3 regions of the Sporosarcina saromensis genome follow, and region 1 is predicted to be linked to each of the others. Evidence: riboswitches for the same ligand, from Rfam matches in the RefSeq annotation. Region 1 holds a riboswitch; each other region holds the start of a gene.
The links. Region 1 has a riboswitch for S-adenosylmethionine ahead of ACVHUV_RS06930 (methionine biosynthesis PLP-dependent protein). Riboswitches for the same ligand answer to the same signal wherever they lie in the genome.
Positions count from the first base shown of each region.

Region 1 (4,742 bases):
GCTTAGACACTTTCTTGTGCTTTCGGATCATCTCAGTGATTTGATTGCCAATTGTAAAAACAGGATTCAACGCAGTCATCGGTTCCTGAAAAATCATGCCGATATGATTTCCACGAATTGACGTCATCTGCTTCTGTTTCAACGTGAGGAGATTCCGATCTTTTACGTGAATACTCCCGTCTACTATACGACCAGGTTTGTTAATGAGCTGCATAATGGAAAGTGCAGTAATACTCTTCCCACTGCCTGACTCACCAACAATCGCAACGGTTTCTCCAGGAAATACAGAAAAACTGACATCATCGACGGCTTTTGCAACCAAATCTTGATCTAAATAAAAATACGTTTTTAACTTCTGGACATCCAATACCGGCTCACTACTCATACAGACACTCCATTCCAGTTCCTTTTAGTCATGCTCTTCAGTCTAGGAAACAAGAGATTTACAAATCTATCAATAAATTAATCAGATAATTATATACAATGCTAATGATAAGAAACAGAATTGTCAATGTTTTATTTAGTAAAATATTGTAAGGTGTAGTAAAACGCTGTCGATTTTTGTAGTTTTAGGAATTTGTTTCGCGAGAGGTAATTTACGAGTGGCGAAATAGATTGAGTAGTTCATGGAGTTTTTTTAGAATCACATTTTTTTGAATCGCGACAGAAGGAGTGCTGCAAGCAAAAAAACGTATGCCCGCAGAATAATCAAGCGGCTACAGGCTCCTATATAGCAGGGAATATAGGAAACGGGGAAATAATAAAACCGCATACCTCAGAAATGGTACATCTCTGATGCATGCGGTATTAATAGTGACGGAGCTTTGTTAAATTATAAGGAGTAGCCTAATTTATACAGGTTGGCTTATGTTCCGACCGCTTATACTATTGACTAACTGTATTAAGGCAAAATCGCAAAAGAGCGGACAGGGAATCCAGATGCTTTTTCTGGTTTTGGAACAATATTAAAAATGACTGCACCTTTCGCTGGTACTTTATCCAAGTTCGTCAATAATTCAATTTGGTACGTGTCTTGTTCTAATACATAATATTCACCTTCAAGACTACCTTTTTCACGGAAATCTGCTGCCGAATCCGTATCAAATGTTTCGTGTCCAATCGCTTTTACGTTCCGTTCTTCAAAAAGGAACTTCAGTGCATCGAGTCCCCAACCCGGGATGCGATTATTGCCATTAGCGTCTTTGTTGTTAAAGGCTACATGATCCGGCCAACGTTTACTCCAATCCGTACGTAACGCTACAAATGTTCCTCCTTCAATTCTTCCATATGTTGCTTCAAAATCAAGGATATCTTGAACACTGCAGGTGAAATCATGATCAGCCTCAGCTTTCTTTGATTGATCGATGACGACTAGCGGCAAGACGAGTTCTTTTAATCCAAGTTCATCTAAATAGCGAGTATCGCGTACGAAGTGTATGGGTGCGTCGATATGAGTCCCGTACTGCCCAGGAAATGAGAATTTTTGCGCGAAAAAGCCGTCATCATGCGTAAAAAGAGTTTCAAATTTCGCATCCTCAAACATGAAAAAATGAGGGGAGTCAGGACCGAAAGAGTGGGTTAGATCCACCCATTCTTTGCTCTTAAGAAGTTGAAGTGCAGCTTGGAGTTCATTTGTCGTTTGTACAGTCATTTCAATCACTCTCTCTCATTAGGTAGTCAAAATAGGTACTAATCGGGAAGCGGTCTTCAGTGCTTGTTTAAAATCGGCAATCAAGTCCTCTGCCTCTTCCAGTCCAACAGAAAAACGCAACAAACTCTTGTCAACGCCCCGTTTCTCCCGTTCTTCCTCAGGAATATCAGCGTGCGTCTGGGTTGTCGGATAGGTAATGAAACTCTCTACACCTCCTAAACTTTCAGCAAACGTAATTAGACGTAAGTTTTCCAAAAACGGTCCCACCCAACTACTTTCTTGTAGACGGAATGATAGCATGCCACCTTTACCTGCATACAAGACGTCAGTTACCAATGGCTCGTTTTGCAAATACGTTACAAGTGCTTTTGCATTCGCATCATGTTGCTTCATCCGGACATGTAACGTTTTTAGCCCACGGACGACGAGCCAAGAATCGAATGGAGAAAGCGTTGCACCGATAGCATTATGATTCTCCCCTAACCGTTGGCAAAGAGATTCTCCTTTAGCGACAACAAGACCGGCAAGAACATCATTATGTCCACCGATATATTTTGTTGCGCTATGAATGACGATATCGGCACCCAGGTCAATCGGCTTTTGGTAATAAGGCGTTAAGAATGTATTATCCACAATTAGCAATAAGTTGTGTTTTCGAGCGAGTTTTGCATAATGTTCAATGTTAATTTCTACCATCAGTGGATTTGTCGGTGTTTCAATGAACAACGCTTTTGTTTGACTGGTTACTAGTTTCTCCGTTTCTTCAACTGAGGCAAATGCCGTGTACGTCGTTTGGATTCCGTACAATTTTTCATACTGGTCAAATAGACGGTATGTGCCTCCGTATAGATCATCTGGAGCAATAATCGCATCTCCAGATTTGAATAACGAGAGGACGAGTTGAATAGCAGCCATCCCTGAACTGCATGCAAAACCTGCATCCCCGTTTTCCAGGTCAGCAATCCCTTCCTCCAGTATCGTCCGTGTAGGGTTCTTTGTGCGGGTGTAGTCATAACCGGTCGACTGTCCAAGACCATCATGTTTGTAAGCAGTCGATAAATAGATCGGAGGGTTAATCGCGCCAGTTTTCTTATCACTTCCATTCCCTAATTGCACAAGTTTTGTATGTATACTTTGTTCTGTCAACATGCCCATCTCCTCTGTTTTTTTGTCTAAGTTTTGTTTTACGAGTTGAATGAAATCCACTAGTCTGCTAGCAATACATTGCATACCAGCACAAGCTCGTTCATTAAAAAAAGACCTCATCCGTAATAAGAAGAGGCCTTCAACAAAGTTGAAATCAATCTTCTTATCTTCAAGACGTATACGCCTTTTGGAATTAGCACCATACCAAAGTCGGGCTGGTTGCTGAGACGTCAACGGGCCAATCCCTCGGTCTCTCTTGATAAGAATAAAAAATATGGAATTGTTTTAAAAATTACATAACTAAAGTTATCATGATTTTAACGAGATTGCAAGCAGGAATATCAAAACCATAGCGACTGTTTGCTATAATGGATGGACTTAATAGAATGAAGAGGAGGCCATCCAATGGCTTGGCTATATGTATTGCTCGCTGCTGTTGTGGAGATTTTTTGGGTAATCGGACTACGCTATTCTGATTCTACACTCGAATGGATTGGAACTGTCGTTGCAATTATCATCAGCTTTTATGCGATTATTAAAGCGTGTGAGAAATTGCCTGCCGGTACAGTATATGCAGTTTTTACGGGATCAGGTGCAGCTGCAATTGTCATCATTGATTTCGTAATGTTTCATGCGGAGTTTACGATGATGAAGGTGCTTTTTATCGCGATTATCATCACCGGGGTTATTGGTATTAAAATGACGACCGGTGAAAAAGAGACGGCTGAAGGAGGCGAATAATGTGGCATGGCTTTATTTAGTTGTAGCAAGTTTGGGAGAAATACTAGGCGTATTCAGCATTAACTTGTTTCTCAAAAAAAAGAGTTGGCAACGCTTATTGCTCATTATTGTCAGCTTTTCCTTAGGTTTTCTATTCCTGTCCTTAGCAATGCGGGATATTCCGATGGGGACGGCGTATGCGATTTGGACGGGCTTGGGCGCTGCGGGAGCTGTTCTGATGGGCATCGTATTTTTCAAAGAGGCGGCAGGGTGGAAACGAATTTTTTTCCTTAGTTTAATTATTGGCGGTGCAGTCGGATTAAAGCTGTTTAGTTGAATACATGAACGGAAGACGTGTGGTACCAAGTAGCATGATTGGTTCCACACGTCTATTTGTTGTTCGTATAATCTTACTGTTCCGGTTGATGTGTAAGATGGCCTTCTCTCATAGAACCGAGGCCTTTTCCAAGCTTAACAGTTATGAAGATTGTTAAAAGTGTACTAACTACAAGCATTATACTAATCGGTAATGCTTTGCCGGTAATATCTTCTTTCGACAAGATTAAAACACTCTCCAGCCAGTCGGTAGGTACAAAACTTAGAACGACTGCGATCGTATTGTTCAGGATGTGCATCATGATTGGGAGCAGTAAATTTCCTGTCCGTAAATAGAGTAAGCATGCAATGACGCCGAAGAAAAATGCGCCGATAATGTCACTATGCAAGATGCCGAACAGTAAACTGGAAATGAGAATGCCACCCCACATAGATGTTTTTAACATGATGCGATGTAAAATAACCCCTCTAAAAAAGAACTCCTCTACAATCGGAGCAAGAACGGAAATGACAAGAATTTCAAAAAAGAGATAGAAAGGATTTGTTGGAAAAGGCACTTCTTCCATTAATAAATCGACTAAAATGGGAAGAATGGGTTCGATTGTAAAGAGCGTCAACCAAAAAGTGCTTAAAGAAAAGCTGATTGCTACCACAACGATTGCACATATTGGGAGAACCCATTGTGCACTTCTGCTAAAAAATACTACTTGTTTAAGAGAAAATGGTTCTTTTCGATAGTAATGATAAAAGAAAATGAAAGGCACAACAATGTACATGATGATGGATAAACAAGTTGTTATGAAGCCTTCATCTGCACCATAGAAAGTGGAGAAGATAGCGATCACAACAAACCCAATGAATCCGATAATACTGAGGCCAAGTAATAGCC
Region 1 covers NZ_CM142738.1:1,400,573-1,405,314, forward strand. Annotated here, with positions in the region: gene ACVHUV_RS06920 (ABC transporter ATP-binding protein) at 1-385, opposite strand, end outside; gene ACVHUV_RS06925 (cyclase family protein) at 902-1,651, opposite strand; gene ACVHUV_RS06930 (methionine biosynthesis PLP-dependent protein) at 1,670-2,800, opposite strand; SAM riboswitch class I at 2,958-3,063, opposite strand; gene ACVHUV_RS06935 (DMT family transporter) at 3,203-3,538, shown strand; gene ACVHUV_RS06940 (DMT family transporter) at 3,540-3,854, shown strand; gene ACVHUV_RS06945 (CPBP family intramembrane glutamic endopeptidase) at 3,928-4,742, opposite strand, start outside.

Region 2 (4,742 bases), 930 kb from region 1:
ACGGAAAATGGCAAGTTAGAGTAGGGCGTTTTATGATGAAAATCATGTGGAAAATGGAGAATCGGTGATAAAATGGTTAGAATCGGTGATAACACCCTCCGAATCGGTGATAAAGTGTCCCGAATCGGTGATAACGCCCTCAGAATCGGTGATAAGCCCATTCGAATCGGTGATAACACTGCAGAACTTGTTGCACACCTCAAATCAAACCGTTAATTTGTCAAAGGCATTCTGCGCGACATGTAAGGCTATCTACTTTGATGTATCCGCGAAGACGAATAGTCGCTAAAGCAGGAAACGGACATGGAAACGTGGCGTAAACCATGCACTTATTTCCATTAACTGGGTGAGTGGTGATAACTTGAGGTTAAGCGGCGATAAATGTCTATTGAGCGGTGATAACGGAAAAAGACGAGTTGGAGTAGATCATTTTAGTATGAAAAATAAGTGTGAAATGTCTGGAATTAAATGAATGACCATTCAATATTTCTGCTATTCCTCATCACTTTTTTGCGGTATAGTGGAAAATGAGGAATTTTGGGTAGAGATAGAGGGGTGAATCATTTGTTGAAAAAGATGTTTCAGAGAGAACGACCGACGACACCCGAAGTGGAGAAAATTATTTTTGAGAAATATTATAAACGTGTTTATCATACAGCTTATTTCATTGTAAAAGATCCGGATTTGGCGCAAGATATTGTACAGGAAAGTTTTTTAAAGGCGTTCAGGCATATGGATAGGGTGCACGAAATTGAGAAGATTGGCGCTTGGCTGGCGACGATTACGACGAGAACTGCAATTGATCATTTAAGAAAAATGAAAAGATGGAATGATTTCGCTGCAGATGACGTCTTACTTAGTAAGGAGCTGTCTAGTGCAGAAGTCAATGAGTCATCCATTGTGGAGATAGCAGCTGAAAAGAAGTTGGTGAAGGAGGTTGTGTGGAGAGAGATTGAACGATTGACGCCTGCTCACAAAGAGGTTTTGTATCTTTATTACTATGAAGATTTGACGTATGAAGAGATTTCGGAGATGTTGGGCGTGAAGTTGGCAACTGTCAAAACACGTGTACACCGAGCGAAGTTGAAGTTGAAAGAGACATTGGAACAGCAAACGGAACTGATGGAGGTGGTGTTAAATGTCAAAAGCTGAAAAGCGTGAATTGGATCACATCATCCGTGAAGTATTGCAAAAGCAGATGGATCAAAATCCAGGTCCGAACATTCCTGTTGAAGAAGCATGGAATCAATTCGAAGCGAGAAGAAAAAATTCGAAAAAAGAACGTAAGCCTGGACGGAAAAAGATATATGGCAGCACCTTACTCATTATGGCGGCAGCTTGTCTTCTCTTTTTCGCCGTTGGCACACCTCAACAAGGAGCAGCATTCAACAATTGGTTAGTATTCTATCAAAAGATTCAAGGATCGGTTGTTCAAATTTTCGGTGGCAATACAGAGCGCATAGCTGATGAGGGTGCGCCGCCACCTTCGACCGAGATGGAAGATATGGGTTACCAAGTGATGGATATTGAATATGTGACCGAACAGCTGAGTTTGGAAGAAGCACAATCGCTCACAGCTTTTAACATCAAGTCGCCGATTGTACCCGCTTCTTTTGAATTGACAAGTGTAACGGTCGTTCGTCCTGAAAATCAGCTTAGTACAGATATTACGTTAAATTTTGTAGGCATGGGTAAACAATTGTCCATACATCAGAAATTGCTCGATGGGGAGTTTGGGTTTGGTTTGTCTGCCGATAGTATGGATACAAAAGTAAAGGAATTAGTTATTAATGAACGGCAAGCAAATTTGATTACGTTTAAAAATGGCGTCCGCCAATTAATTTGGACGACGCCAAGCCGTTATTACAGTATCGAAGGGAATTTGGAAGAAGCTGAGCTCATTGCAATAGCGGAATCGATGTAAAGATCCGTATATGAAAAAGGGATATCATATGCGTTTTACGATTGCTTTTGCATGGTGGGTATATTGTATTCAATTTATTGGCATGACAAAGCTTTCGAGATCTTCATACCCATAGCCACGGGTGCAATACTAAACGATGAGCTCACTGGAATTTCTCGTTTGATTTGATTAAAAAATAATATAAACCCGTATGAAAACAAGTTCAGGTTACTTGGCTTCATACGGGTTTTATAGATGGATTGTTCACTTCTTTTTAAAAACGGCTCGTATCCTTGGCTCGGTACCATTGCGAATCCGTTGAATGTTTTCACTGTGTTTCCAAATAGCCATTACAAAGAGGAGGACGGCGATAACAATTGGCCAGACGCCGACCATCCAGATGGCAGCTGCGAGAAATGTTCCGTATAGCATGAGGACGCCATACACAAGAATATCTGTGAGCAATGCGACGATTATGAATAAAACAAGTCCTGCAAGCCCGAATCGCCAGTCAAGAGCAAATAACACTCCGATAATGGTAGCGGTCCCTTTCCCGCCATTAAACTTCATATGAAACGGAAAATTGTGGCCGAAAACGACTGCCACACCTACCAAAAATAATAGGGCAGTTAATGACTCGACTGAAAAACCTACACGCTCGGCAATAAAGCGCACGGCAAGGATTGCCAAAATTCCTTTGCCGATATCAATAATTGCGACAAGTGCGCCAAACCGTTTGCCTAATACGATTGTAGCATTCGAGGCACCTGCATTTTTCACACCGGATTCTTTTAGATTAACCCCAGAAAACCATTGCGCTACCGTTGAGCCATGTAGGCAACCGATCAAATATCCAAATACTATGATGCCGATAATCCATATTGTCATAGGAATTCCTCCAAATAAAAAATAGACGTACACACTAGAAAGGTAAGTCGTTGTTAGTAAAATAACATACCCCTATCATAACACTCAGTGTAAATACAAGGTTCAGAAAAATTCTATAAAACTACTTGACATTGAAAAAAAAGAAGCCTATACTGTAGCACAAGATGAAAAACTGAATACCCATACTCTTATCAAGAGCGGCGGAGGGACTAGGCCCTGCGATGCCCGGCAACCGGCAAGTGATGAACTTGCAAAGGTGCTACTTCCTACAGATTCGTGCGAACGGACTGAAAGATAAGGGGAGGAATAAGCGTAAGCGTAACCCTCTTCTTAGCGAAAGGGGTTATTTTTTTATTCCTAAAACCCCATCGCCTCCGCATCGAACTCATTCATCTTAAAAAAACTTTTGGAGGTAATGACAATGACGAACAACTCACTTCAACCTGAAACTCTTCTTTTACACGGTGGCCAAAAGCCGGATCCTCACACAGGTTCACGCGCAGTGCCGATTCACCGTACAACCGCTTTTGTTTTCCGCGATACTGAACACGCCCAAAACCTTTTTGGCTTGCAAGAAGCAGGCAATATTTACACGCGCATTACAAATCCGACGGTCTCTGTTTTTGAAGAACGCGTCGCTTTACTTGAAGGAGGCACTGCTGCAGTTGCGCTCTCTTCAGGAATGGCAGCTATTGCATTTTCCATTTTAAATATTGCAGGCGCAGGAGATGAAATTGTTGCAGCAAGCAATTTATATGGTGGTACGTATAATTTATTCGCCGTGACACTCCCTCGTTACGGAATTACTGTGAAATTTGTTGATGCTGCGGATCCTGAGAACTTCCGCGCGGCCATCTCGGATAAAACGAAAGCCATTTTTGCTGAAACAATTGGAAATCCGAGCCTACAGGTGCTCGACATTGAAGCGGTCGCAAACATTGCCCATGAAAACGAAATTCCGTTCCTCATCGATAACACATTTGCATCCCCATACGGATCAAATCCAATCGAATTTGGTGCAGACGTAGTCATTCATTCCGCGACAAAATGGATTGGCGGACATGGTACAACAATTGGTGGTGTCGTCGTAGATGCAGGTAAATTCGACTGGACACGAGGCAAGTTCCCAGGTTTCACAGAACCGGATGGTACTTACAATGGTCTACGTTATGGTATTGATGCAGCAGCTGCAGCGTTTGCGACAAAGCTTCGTGTGCAATTGTTACGTGATTTCGGACCTTGCTTAGATGCGGATAGTGCATTCAACTTCCTGCAAGGTCTAGAAACTTTGCACTTAAGAATTCCGCGTCATAACGAAAATGCGCAAAAAGTTGCCGCGTTCTTACAGGCTCATCCGTCTGTTGAATGGGTGACATATGCAGGCCTTGAAAACCATCCGACACATGAGAATGCGAAGAAATACTTGAAGAATGGATTCTTCGGCTCAATTATTGTTTTCGGCATCAAAGGCGGGCGTGAAGCAGGTCGTAAAGTGATTGACAACATTACCCTTTGGTCTCATGTGGCGAATGTGGGTGATGCAAAATCTCTCATTATCCATCCGGCTTCTACGACGCATCAGCAACTCTCTGCAGAGGACTTGAAAAATTCAGGTGTGCCTGAAGAGTTGATTCGCCTATCGGTTGGTCTTGAATCACCTGAAGACATTATTGCTGATCTTGAACAGGCAATTGCAAAAGCGGTACCTGTGACGCAGCGATAAGGGGGAGGTCTCCTTTTCTTTAGTACATGACAAGGAAAAGAGGCTACAGCAGCGAAAGATTATAGGGAGGTGGCGGCATGCCGTCAATAAAAGCCGCTATAATCGGCTTCGGAACTGTCGGAGAAGGCGTTTATAAGATCGTAAACGAAAAAAGGCAGCAATTGAAACAACATACAGGCTATTCGATTGAAATTGCTTCTATTTTAGTAAGAGACGTTAATAAGAAAA
Region 2 covers NZ_CM142738.1:467,457-472,198, reverse strand. Annotated here, with positions in the region: gene ACVHUV_RS02175 (hypothetical protein) at 73-216, shown strand; gene ACVHUV_RS02170 (RNA polymerase sigma factor) at 565-1,152, shown strand; gene ACVHUV_RS02165 (DUF4367 domain-containing protein) at 1,139-1,924, shown strand; gene ACVHUV_RS02160 (glycerol-3-phosphate acyltransferase) at 2,168-2,791, opposite strand; SAM riboswitch class I at 2,977-3,092, shown strand; gene ACVHUV_RS02155 (O-acetylhomoserine aminocarboxypropyltransferase/cysteine synthase family protein) at 3,213-4,514, shown strand; gene ACVHUV_RS02150 (homoserine dehydrogenase family protein) at 4,592-4,742, shown strand, end outside.
Region 2: another riboswitch for S-adenosylmethionine. It lies ahead of ACVHUV_RS02155 (O-acetylhomoserine aminocarboxypropyltransferase/cysteine synthase family protein); the one in region 1 lies ahead of ACVHUV_RS06930 (methionine biosynthesis PLP-dependent protein).

Region 3 (4,742 bases), 1.9 Mb from region 1:
CTGCTGTTAAAGGCAGTTTGGCGGATGCTCTTGCTGGTTCTGATGTCTTCATCGGTGTCTCTGTTGCAGACTTGCTAACAGAAGAAATGATTGCTTCCATGAATGAAGGGCCAGTCCTTTTCGCACTTGCGAATCCAAATCCTGAAATCATGCCAGCACGCGCTAAACAATACGGTGCACGGATTATTGCAACAGGCAGATCCGATTTCCCTAACCAAGTAAATAACGTTCTTGCATTTCCTGGAATTTTCCGTGGAGCGTTGGACGTACGTGCTACGGATATTAATGAGCAGATGAAAATGGCAGCGACCGTTGCAATTGCATCTTTAATTGACGAGAAAGACTTGCACGAAGACTATATTATTCCAGATCCTTTTGATGATCGTGTCGCAAGTGCCGTTGCACAAGCTGTTAGTGAAGCTGCAATTACTACTGGAGTTGCCACGTTACAAGTCACGCCGACTGCGTAATTTATTGACCGGTTCGCTCATCGACATGGAGTGTGCCATCGCCCAGTATTTCAGCATAGAAGACTTGTTCAACTGTCGATATGCCATGATGCTGCAACTCAGCATACAACCATTCTTCTGTCAAATGAAGTTCGGTTAAGTTTTCTTTCATTAACTTTCCGTCAGAAATAATCTCAGTCGGAAGATATTTTGGTTCAGGGCTAGGAGCATTCACATCTTTTCGTGTGGCTGGCTCCTGGCTCGCTTTTTTTAATACACTCAGTTCCCCATTCGTTTCAAGTATCGCATAGTTAACATCGGTCACAGTAAAAATGCCTTGTTCTCGAAGCATCATATTCAGGTCATTCAACGTAAAACGTGCTTTCTTCATGCCTTGTTCACTAATTTTCCCCTTTAAAATAAGGATTGTTGGCTGATCATCTAACAACTTTCGTAAATTCTTTGATTTGATTGTTAAGAAGTTCACAAAAACCGTCAATAAAGCCCACCAAATTAAGGATATACTTCCATTATAAAAATGCGTTTCTGAATTAACGGATATCTCGGCAGCAATCGATCCAATCGTAATACCCGTCACATAATGGAAAAACGTCAATTGTGAGATTTGTTTCTTCCCCATAATCCTTGCAAGAATGAGCAAGATGATAAATGCAGTTGTCGTCCGCAAAAGCATTTCCCAAAACTTCAATTCCAGTAACCCTTCTAATTCCATGTTCTCTTACCTCCTCTGTACACTAGTTTGCAGCAGAAAGAGGGACTTATTCAGAAGAGAAATACGTAATCGAATAGGAATGCAAGTTGTAGAGAAATTTGAAAGCTTTTTATCTTAATTTAATTGCTGTTTTTATTGACTCGAAAAACTCATTGAAGCCAAAAAAGCCAGCATCAGCAACATGTGCCAATGCTAGCTTTACTTTTATTTCCATTCAAATGGTGTCTCTTGATACACATAATAGTTCAGCCAGTTGGAGAACAACAAATGCGTATGCGAACGCCATGTATTCAACGGTTGCTTCGTTGGATCATCGTGCGGGAAATAATTTTCCGGAACATCAATTGCAATGCCTTTTGCAATATCACGCGCATACTCTTCACCAAGCGTACATGCATCATACTCCAAATGCCCTGTCACCATAATATGTTTGCCATCTTTTGAAAGTATGATGAAAGCTCCCGCTTCTTCAGATATAGCCAACAATTGAAGGCGATTGTCCTGTTCAATTTCTTCAATGGATACGGATGTGTAACGAGAATGAGGAGCGGTGAACAAATCGTTGAAGCCACGCGCAAGCTCTACCGTCGGATCCGTCAATGTATGTTCATATACACCCGACAACTTCTTTGGGAGTTCAAATTTATTAATGCCATAATGGTGATAAAGAGCTGCTTGAGCGCCCCAACATATGTGCAAAACGGATGTGACATTCGTGTTGGACCAATCCATGATTTGTTGCAGTTCATCCCAATACGTTACGTCTTCGAATGCAAGATGCTCAATTGGTGCACCCGTAATAATTAGACCGTCATAGCGGCGATTTTTCACATGCTCAAACGTTGTATAAAATGCATCTAAATGCGTTTTACTGACGTTTTTCGATTCATATGTAGCGGTGTTCAAAAAAGATACATTTACTTGTAAGGGTGTGTTTCCTAATAACCGCAATAGTTGCAGTTCAGTTTTCTCTTTTTCAGGCATTAAATTGAGAATGATGATGTTTAATGGACGGATATCTTGAGAAGTAGCTCTCCCTTCATCCATCACAAATATTTTTTCTTCTTTCAACATTTCTCTTGCCGGCAATTGTTCAGGTATATTAATCGGCACGTAAATTCCCCCTATTCATGTAAAAAATCCTCATTCCTAAGATAGGAACGAGGATTTTTAACGGTCTCCGCTCTTATCTCTCAAGATTAACATCTTGTTGGAGGTAGCACCTTCCTGCCGGAGCAGAGGTTGCTGAAGCTTCTCAGGGCCAAATCCCTCAGCTTCTCTTGATAAGAAATATTCATTTGTTGTCCATTATATCATTTTATACAGAATTGTATACTTATTTCTTACAGTCTTACTTTCGCTCTCGAAAAGCCTGTCCCCAAAATTTCAGAAGCATTCAGGAATATGACAAAAGCGCTCGGTTCAGCAGTTTGTAACAACTTTTTCAAATAAACGGCTTCTGATTGTTCCACTACACAGAAAATCATCGTCTTGTCATTGTTTGAAAACCCACCTGTTGATTTTACTTTCGTCAAACCACGGTCGATCTCATTTTGAATGACCGCTTGGATTTTATCTTCATGTTCGGTAATAATGAGCACTAACTTCGTCGGGGAAGTTTGCAATTGCACGAAGTCAATCACCTTGCTTGTAACATAAATAGCCATGAGTGCGTATAAAGCGAGTTCAAAATTAAATACAAATGCTGAAGTGACAACGACAATTCCATCGACAATCAATTGTGAGAAACCGCTTGAAATGCCTGTATACTTTTTCAACAATTGTGCAATTAAAGCGGTGCCGCCAGTCGAGCCATTCCCACGGTACACAATTCCTAACCCAATACCAAGCATGATCCCACCATAAATAGAACTGAGTAGAGGGTTGTCAACGGACAAGTTAATATCATGCGTTAAAAAGATGACAAACGGGACAAAAAACGTACCAACAATCGTTTTCACACTAAATTCTTTTCCTGCAAGCACAAGTCCAAGTACAATTAGTGGGATATTAATGATCCATTGGACAACAGCCGGATTATAGTTGAATAGCTCGTACAATATCGTACTTACCCCAGAAATCCCACCCGCTGCAATACGAGATGGCAACAAAAATATATTAAATGCAAGGCCGACAAAAGTCGCCCCAATAATAATTTGAACATAATCAAAAAACACCGATTTCTTCAATAAAACAGACATACAATCGTTCTCCTTTCTTTACAACGTTTCCTATTTTAACAGAAATCGATGTATAGAATAGTTTTAAAGTTTCCAGATGTGGAATAGTAGAAGTAAGTAAAGATAAGAAAGTATATTCATATTTTTGTATTTTTTCTATTTTACTGGTATACTCATCCATACTGGTATAATAACTATCACGAAGTCAGGGAGGATATTATGCGTAGTTTAGGTATCGTACGGAAAGTTGATCATCTCGGAAGAATTGTGATTCCAAAAGAACTTAGAAGCACCTTACAATTGGAGAAAGGTGCACCGATGGAAATTTTTGTAGACGACGATATGATTATTCTACGAAAATATGTTGTCGATGAGGCGTGTATTGTAACTGGTGATATCACTTCTGAGAATAAACGTTTGTCTAATGGCATGTTCATCAGCCCTAGAGGTGCGGAACTTCTCAAGAAGGAAATTGAAAACAACAATAATTGGAACTGATTCAACACAGAATACATGCATACTAAGCGGGCTGCGGGCTAACCGCCGCCCTTTCTTAATTGCATAAACGAACAACCATTTAGATGCTTTGAAATCTTTATCTATATTACACTTGCTACTCGACTGTAGCGTCGGAGGAAAATACAATGGACATTTTTGCCCACAGAGGAGCTTCCGGGACATTTCCCGAAAATACAATTCCCGCATTTAAAGAAGCAGCTTCCCTGCCGATTCATGGAGTGGAATTTGACGTTCATATGACAGCAGATCATGAATTGGTTGTCATCCATGATGAAAAGATTAATCGAACATCAAATGGTAAGGGCTATGTAAAAGACCTCACTTTAGAAGAATTGCGCACCTTCGATTTCGGAAGCTGGTTCGCTCCCGAATTTACAGGAACGACCATTCCTACATTACGAGAAGTGCTTGAAGTCTTTCAATCAACAGAACACGTGATAAATATTGAATTGAAGTCGGACATCTTTCCCTATGATGGAATGGTTCAAAAAGTAATTGAACTAATTGAAGAATACCAGTTGACAGCTCGCGTCATCCTTTCGTCGTTTGACCATGGTGCTATTCAATTAAGCAAACAACTTGCACCAGCCATTAGAACCGCAACGTTGTTCATGGAAGTACTCGTGAACCCTGTCAACTATATACGAAGCGTCCCAGCAGATGACTTACATATCCTTTTTCCAGCTGCTATTCGCCCTTCCATGCGTGAAGTTTTCGAAAGTGGAATTCCAGTAAGGACGTTTACGGTGAATGATGAACAGTATGCAAAGTACATGCAACAAGTAGGTGTGCAAGCAATTTTCACAGATTATCCTGAAAAAATGTATACATTATTTGCGGAGCAATAATCTGAACGAAATG
Region 3 covers NZ_CM142738.1:3,283,080-3,287,821, forward strand. Annotated here, with positions in the region: gene ACVHUV_RS16750 (NAD(P)-dependent malic enzyme) at 1-470, shown strand, start outside; gene ACVHUV_RS16755 (DUF421 domain-containing protein) at 472-1,182, opposite strand; gene metA (homoserine O-acetyltransferase MetA) at 1,387-2,295, opposite strand; SAM riboswitch class I at 2,366-2,472, opposite strand; gene ACVHUV_RS16765 (YitT family protein) at 2,526-3,383, opposite strand; gene ACVHUV_RS16770 (transcriptional regulator AbrB family protein) at 3,582-3,860, shown strand; gene ACVHUV_RS16775 (glycerophosphodiester phosphodiesterase) at 4,007-4,729, shown strand.
Region 3: another riboswitch for S-adenosylmethionine. It lies ahead of metA (homoserine O-acetyltransferase MetA); the one in region 1 lies ahead of ACVHUV_RS06930 (methionine biosynthesis PLP-dependent protein).